DNA from 3 places in the Paenibacillus chartarius genome. Region 2 is predicted to be linked to each of the others. Evidence: riboswitches for the same ligand, from Rfam matches in the RefSeq annotation. Region 2 holds a riboswitch; each other region holds the start of a gene.

Region 1 (2,264 bases), on a different contig from region 2:
TAACCAGAACAGAAAGAAGAAGGAGGACGATCCCTCCTCCTCCCCACAGCCACAGCTTTCTTTTCATCATTTCACCAGATCGGGATAGACCGCCTTCGCCATCGCCAGCAGCCCTTCCGTCAGCCGCGGGCCCGGGCGGTTAAACGGTCCGGATTCCAGGCCTACGACCCGATTATTCTTAATCGCATTAATCTTATCCCAGCCGCTGCGCTCGCGAATGACCTGCTCGAGCGACTTCTTCGTCTTCTCGTCGGTGATTCCCGCTGCGAATACGATGACATCCGGGTTCGCCTGAATGATTTTCTCCTCACTGATCTTGTTCCAGCCCTGCGTATCGGCCGCAACGTTCACTCCGCCCGCCAGCGTAATCAGCTCGTCCATGAACTCGCCCTTACCAACGGTCCAGCCCGGCGAAAACTCGACGTACACCTTCTTTTTCTCTTCCGGCTTCACGCCTTTGACCGCGTCCTGCACCTTCCGGATGTCCGCCTTCATTTTGGCTACGACCTTCTCAGCTTCCTCCTGAGTGTCCATAATCCGTCCGAATTGAAGAATGTCGTTCATCACGTCCTGCAGCGACTTCGGCTCTACCTGAAACACGTTAATGTTCAGTCCGCGCATCTGTTCAACGACGTCCCTCCTCTGGGACACGCCGGCAAAGACGAGCTCCGCACCCGTTGCGATGACCGCCTCGGTGTTCGGCTTCACGACGCCGCCGAGCTTCGGCTTCGACTTGACTTCCGCCGGATAATCGTCATAATCGGAAACGCCGACCACCTTATCCCCCAGACCGAGCGCGTACAGCGCTTCCGTCTCCGCAGGGGATACCGATGCGATCTTCGCCGGAGCCTTCTCAAACACGAACTCCTTGCCGGTCGCATCCTTCTCCTTCAGCGGATACTGCGTCTTCTTTGCCGACGATGCCGCCGGCGTAGCGGCTTGTCCGTTACTTGCGCCGGGAGCCGCGGCCGTCCCGTTCCCCGAACCATTGTCCTTGGCGCCGCAGCCCGCGAGTGCAAGCGCAAGCGCGCCCGCCGCCGTCCAAATAAGACCTTTCTTCAACCATGCCGTCTTCTGTTTCATGTTCCTCTCCTCTTTCTGATTCGGAATGCTGAAACCTCCCTACCTCCGACCTGGCCCGGGCATCAATACGAAAACCCCTCCGCCGCAAGGCAGAGGGGACGATAAACGGAAAGCATGTGCTGTGTGCATGAGCCGTTAGGGCGGCTCCAACTGCCTGCATCATTCCGAATAGCGCGATCCTCTCCTCGAAGGATTTCGTTAGCCGAACCGAATAGGCAGGTTTCCTGACTTGCGGGTGTGCGGTCGATCGCAAACGCCTGCGCAGCGTCTCATCGGCATGATGAACAACGCCTGCGAAAGTTATCGATCGGACGAAGCACGCCGCCTCGCCTTCCCGTCGATTTGCAGACAGTGGCGGTTGAGGCGTTACCCGGTTAACAGTGGCGGGACCGTGCCGGACTTGCACCGGCTTCCCTTTTAACCTGCACAGCGGAGCTTGCAGGCACCTATCGGCAGTAAGGTATTTCAGTGGGTCCAGACCCATAACTCTCCATCGATTATAGGACAGTCCGGGGGGATGAGACAAGCGTTATTTTAGGCTCGAAGGAGGTTGCAAGCGCTTGACATAATAAGCCAGCGGAGAAAGATTTCCACGTTCTGAAGTATTGAAATATCAACATCTGCGCAACCGGGACCATGGAAAAATCATAGGGAAACCCGATCAAAGAGTAGGGGACTAACTTAACAGGATATACCCAGGCTCCGATCTCTGCACCTAGATCGTCCGTAAAGGACGTAATAATCAGTACTATAAGTCCAAAGAACCAAATCGAATATGCCCTACTGCGGTCAATCAACTTAAACAAAACGAACCATGGAATCAAAAACAGAGCTAACAAGAACCACCACGGCCACGTAAAAACTTCGCTGCCGATCCATCTTTCAAGTTCAAATTGGGCAGCCTTTTGCTGCATATCATGCAGTTGATCATTCATTGTTTTCCCTCGACGCACTTGGGTGTTATTACCACAAGTTTATTCTACCCATATTGTCTGTGACGCAAAACCGCCCGCTTGCTTGGAGGTATCGCCAAAGAACGAAACTGTGAGTAAAGCTCCCGAATCGAAAAAAAGACGGCCTATTCGGCCGCCTTCGTGGAAGATCCCCGATCCGCAGGCCAAGTGCCGCCCGCAGGTTCCCGCGAATCCGTAGTCCAATCTACATGTGCAGATACTGTAATA
Region 2 (2,264 bases):
GCTGCCCGCTTTATAAGAGAAGCCGCCGTCCCCGCTTGCATACTTCATTAACGCAGAGATCAGGTTGCCGTCCGCCTTGGCGAAGCTGCCCTGTGTCCCGTCCTTAAGCTGGGATGAGAGGCCGAGTACGACCATCGCCAGACTATTGCTGTTGCTGCGGTCTGCGGTCAGGTCGCCGTTGCTTTGCTGCTGAGCAGCCAGCCACGCCACGGCATCGTTGACGGCGGCCGCTACATCCGTGCGATCCTTGTAAGGAGCCAGCGCCCAGAGCGCGGCTGCCGTAATGTCAACATTCGCCTTTGTACTCTCATATAAATCCCAGCCCTGATTCGGAATCTGCTTCTGGAGCAGCCATTTCACCAGCTTGTCCTTCGTCCAAGCCGCATCGGAAGGAATCATATAATTGCCGCTGTCTAATGCCAGCAGACCGTAAATTACGGCATTAGCGCCTTGTGCCGGCAGATCCGCTCGATTATAGATCGCTTCGATCAAATTGCGGCCCGCAATCGATTGCGGGTCGCCCCCGGCCGCCTTCACTCCGAGCACCAGCTTGGCATAGGCCGTCGGCAGCGTATCGCTAGTAAACGCCTGTGCCCTCTGCTCTGCCGAAGTCAGGTAACCGCTCTCTACGGTTTTTCCCGCCTTCGCAATAGAATAAGCGTACCAATCGTCCGTTACGGGACCTTGATCGACAATCCAAGCCGCCGCCTCATTGACGGCCTGCCGGACCGTAACCGTGCGAGTCGCAGGAGCGGTCACTGCCTCTGATGCCTGCACCGGCAGAACCGGCAGCAGCCCGCTTGAGATCAACGTTACGGCCAGCATCGCAATGACGATCCTGCTGAGCCGCATCCGCCATTGTTTGAATGTACCCATACCTCTGTAACTCCTCCCCTTCACCTCGTTCTCACTCCTCTAGCCGAGAGTCACCTGCGAAACCACACAAAAAGCACCCCCAATCGGAGGTGCTCTAGCGACGTAATAGATTTGTATAATCGGCAAAAGACACGCCAAGAAGCCATGCGAATGCACGCAAGCGGCGCTTGCCCATCACCTTCCCTATATCGCGTAGGTTCCATTGGTGATTCCGACAGGCAGGTATCCTGACTTGCGCATCATCGCCCTCTCCGCACCTTCCCGTCTCTTCCGAAACAGTGGCATTTGCGGTGGGCTCCTCGCTTACAGTGGCGCGACCGTGCCGGATTTGCACCGGCTTCCCTTGCGAACGAATCCGTAGGATTCGACACCTGTCTTCCCCTATGAGGTTGTGAAAATAACGGAAGTAATCATATCACGAAAACTAGCAATCGTCTATATTGCGCTCTCTCCTTCTTTGACGAACAGCGCTATCCGGTCCTTAATGGAATCGCGGACTTCCCGGAACTTCGCCATGATCTCTTCCTCCGTACCCGTAGCCTTGGCGGGGTCCTCAAAGCCCCAGTGCCACTTCACCACGCTGGGATTCGCGATGACCGGGCAGTGCTCGTCGGCATGTCCGCACAGCGTAATCACGTATTTCGCTTTGTTCAGGAGCTCCGGGTCGATCACATCGGACGTATGGGCGGAAATGTCCACGCCGGCCTCTTTCATCACGGCTACCGCGCGCGGGTTCAACCCGTGGGCTTCAAGCCCCGCACTTTTGACCTCAAACTTATCGCCGCCCAGCGCCTTAAGGAACCCGTCAGCCATTTGACTGCGGCAGGAGTTTCCCGTACATAAGAAATACACGATAGGCTTGGTCGCTTCCATCGATTCCATTCTCCTTGTCGTCCGGCTCACCGGCGGTTAAACGCCCTGGTGACCGCGCTTCGTTGGTTTAACTCCCTTGACGGCCTTCAAGAGCATCGCGACCGCAGCCATCGCCACAGCGATTCCTGCAATCAAGAGCCAGATGTTTACCGTCGTCGAGTGAATCACGCTAAGCCACAAATACAAGCCCATCAAAGTGATCAGCAATGTCGGAACCGTCAAAATCATTCCTGTCTTGAAGTAGCCGCCCCACGTAATCTTCACACCTTTCGCCGACAGTACATGAAGCCATAGCAATGTGGCGAGAGAGCCGATCGGCGTTATTTTCGGACCGAGGTCGCTTCCTACTACATTCGCGTATATCAGCGCCTCCCTTACCGCGCCTTCGGCAGCAGTCCCTTGGATCGCCAGAGCATCAATCAAGACGGTCGGCAAGTTATTCATGATCGAGGACAGTATCGCCGCCAGAAAGCCCATCCCCACCGTCGCCGCCAGCAAGCCGCCGCCCGCCATGT
Region 3 (2,264 bases), on a different contig from region 2:
GGATCCCCTGGTCGATATCGCAGACGAGATCGACGCCGGGATGCGGCAGCTTGTCGATGCCGAAGAAGCCGGCGTGCTTGTTGGCACCGCAGCCGATGTCCAGCTTCATGGACCATTACTCCTTTCGTAGCCATTCTGCAAAATAGTTTGTACAGCTTATGCAGAATCGGAACGGCGGGTAAGGGACAATGCCCATGATGGTCCGGGCTAACGTCATGAGAAAGAGCCGTTCACACGGCTTGGGAGAAAGCGGACGGCGGAGTGCAGGCAAAGCGGCGGAACGCAGCTTCAGCAAGAAGCTTCGGGCAGCTTCAAAATTTGAGCGACGAGCAGAATGGGGCTGTTGCTGTCAGGATCGCGTACGACACTGGTATGGATGCGGACGGTTACCCGATGGCCTGCCTTGTGAAAATACCGCTTTGTCAGCTCCACGGAGTTGTCGCCGCGATTGAGGAGACAGTCGATAACGCGCACTGATTCCGGCAAATCCTCTTCGAGAGTAATATCCTGGAAGCAGAGCGTCGTTAGCTCCTGCTCGGCATAGCCCGTAATGTCGCATAAAGCTGAATTGACCTTCAGGAAGCTTCCGTCCAAGGCGACAAGAGCCATTCCGATCGGTGAGTACTGGAATATATGATCCAGAATGCCGCGCGTTGATAAGCGACTAAGTGGCATTGGCACAACTCCTTCCAAGTAAAGTCTATTATATCATGAGAATCGCTGATTTGTGACTAGATAAATCATAGAGAGACATTCTCCTCGTTCGGAAACCGGAGCTCTATCTATGATTATATACTTTAGACCGGACACCTCCAAATTGTGGGGTACTGCAAAAAAAAATAATTGACGATACTATATATTGAGTGTAAATTGGTACAAGACAACTATATATTGTTAATGCGGAACAAGGTGTCTGTCGCTTCGCCGAAGGTGCGAAGCGCAGGCTTAATAGGGAAGTTCGGTGCAATTCCGACGCGGTCCCGCCACTGTAAGGGGAGCAAGCTGCAGGATCCACTGGCTCAATAAGCCGGGAAGGAGCAGAGCTGCAATGAACCTGAGCCAGGAGACCTGCCTGTGTCCGTTCGCTGCCAGTACCTACGGGAGATAGGGAAACTGCGGAAAGCCGGGCGGCCGGTTCTGGGCCGACAAGTTTGCATCACTATGCTGCTGCGGGCATTTCGACGTTCTTTTCTCTGCGAAGGGGAACGGCGGAATGCCCTTTTCTCATTATCCATTCAGGAGGCTTGACCAACATGACTCAAACGATCATGGAAGTACTGCAAATCACGAAGCGCGACGGCACGAACGAAGCTTGGAACCCGCAAAAAATACGGACTGTCGTCGGGCGCGCGGTCGCCGGCACAGGCTTGTCCGAAGATGCGCTGTTGGATACGCTGCACGCGCAGCTGAAACCGGGCATCACGACCCGCCACATTCAGCGCCAGCTCGTGCAGACCGCCGCCGAGCTGACGTCGGTGCAGGAGCCGGGGTGGGACAAGGTTGCAGCAAGGCTGTACATATACGACTTGTACAAGGAAGCGGCGCAGCAGCGGGGCTATCCGGCCGGCGTCTACGGCTACGGCAGCTTCGCGGAGCTGCTGGACAAGCTGACGGAGCTGGGCCTGTACGGCGCTTATATGCTGAAGGGGTACTCCCGTGAAGACATCGAGGAGCTCGGAGCCTATATTCGGCCGGAGCGGGACGAGCTGTTCACCTACGTCGGCGTCAAGACGCTTGCCGAGCGCTACTGCGTTCGCGGCTACAGCAAGGAAGTGTACGAGCTGCCGCAGGAGGCGTTCATGGGCGTAGCCATGGCGATTGCTCTCGCCGAGCCGCAGCCGCAGCGGGTGTACTGGGCGAAGCGCTTTTACGATGTTATGTCGCAGCTGCAGATGACGGAAGCGACGCCGACGATGTCCAATGCGCGCAAGCCGTTCCACCAGCTGTCCTCGTGCTTTATCGCTACGGTGGACGATTCGCTCGAGTCGATCTTCCATGTGGTCGACCAATTCAGCCAGGTGAGCAAATTCGGCGGCGGCATGGGCATTTATATGGGCAAAGTGCGCGCAGCCGGCTCCGATATCCGCGGCTTCAAGCATACGAGCGGCGGCATCATCCCATGGATCCGGATTATCAACGATACGGCGGTCGCCTGCAACCAGCTCGGCATGCGCAGCGGCGCTGTCAGCGTCACGCTCGATATTTGGCACCGCGACGTCTGGGATTTCCTGGCGCTGAAGACGAACAACGGGGACGAGCGCCGC

Evidence for each region. A riboswitch is a leader RNA that binds a small molecule or an ion and turns the genes downstream of it on or off. The one in region 2 is predicted to bind cobalamin.
Region 1: it holds a riboswitch for cobalamin, as region 2 does, so the genes downstream of both, ACFFK0_RS03315 (ABC transporter substrate-binding protein) here and ACFFK0_RS03650 (S-layer homology domain-containing protein) in region 2, are expected to answer to the same signal.
Region 3: it holds a riboswitch for cobalamin, as region 2 does, so the genes downstream of both, ACFFK0_RS14780 (ribonucleoside-diphosphate reductase subunit alpha) here and ACFFK0_RS03650 (S-layer homology domain-containing protein) in region 2, are expected to answer to the same signal.

The regions. Positions count from the first base shown of each region.
Region 1 covers NZ_JBHLWN010000019.1:27,839-30,102, reverse strand. The annotation lists gene ACFFK0_RS03320 (FecCD family ABC transporter permease) at 1-67, opposite strand, end outside; gene ACFFK0_RS03315 (ABC transporter substrate-binding protein) at 67-1,083, opposite strand; cobalamin riboswitch at 1,281-1,548, opposite strand; gene ACFFK0_RS03310 (CBO0543 family protein) at 1,581-1,997, opposite strand; gene ACFFK0_RS03305 (STAS domain-containing protein) at 2,242-2,264, opposite strand, start outside.
Region 2 covers NZ_JBHLWN010000020.1:44,376-46,639, forward strand. The annotation lists gene ACFFK0_RS03650 (S-layer homology domain-containing protein) at 1-876, opposite strand, end outside; cobalamin riboswitch at 1,077-1,266, opposite strand; gene arsC (arsenate reductase (thioredoxin)) at 1,312-1,749, opposite strand; gene ACFFK0_RS03660 (arsenic transporter) at 1,786-2,264, opposite strand, start outside.
Region 3 covers NZ_JBHLWN010000060.1:96,466-98,729, forward strand. The annotation lists gene ACFFK0_RS14770 (methyltransferase domain-containing protein) at 1-109, opposite strand, end outside; gene ACFFK0_RS14775 (PAS domain S-box protein) at 289-675, opposite strand; cobalamin riboswitch at 891-1,090, shown strand; gene ACFFK0_RS14780 (ribonucleoside-diphosphate reductase subunit alpha) at 1,254-2,264, shown strand, end outside.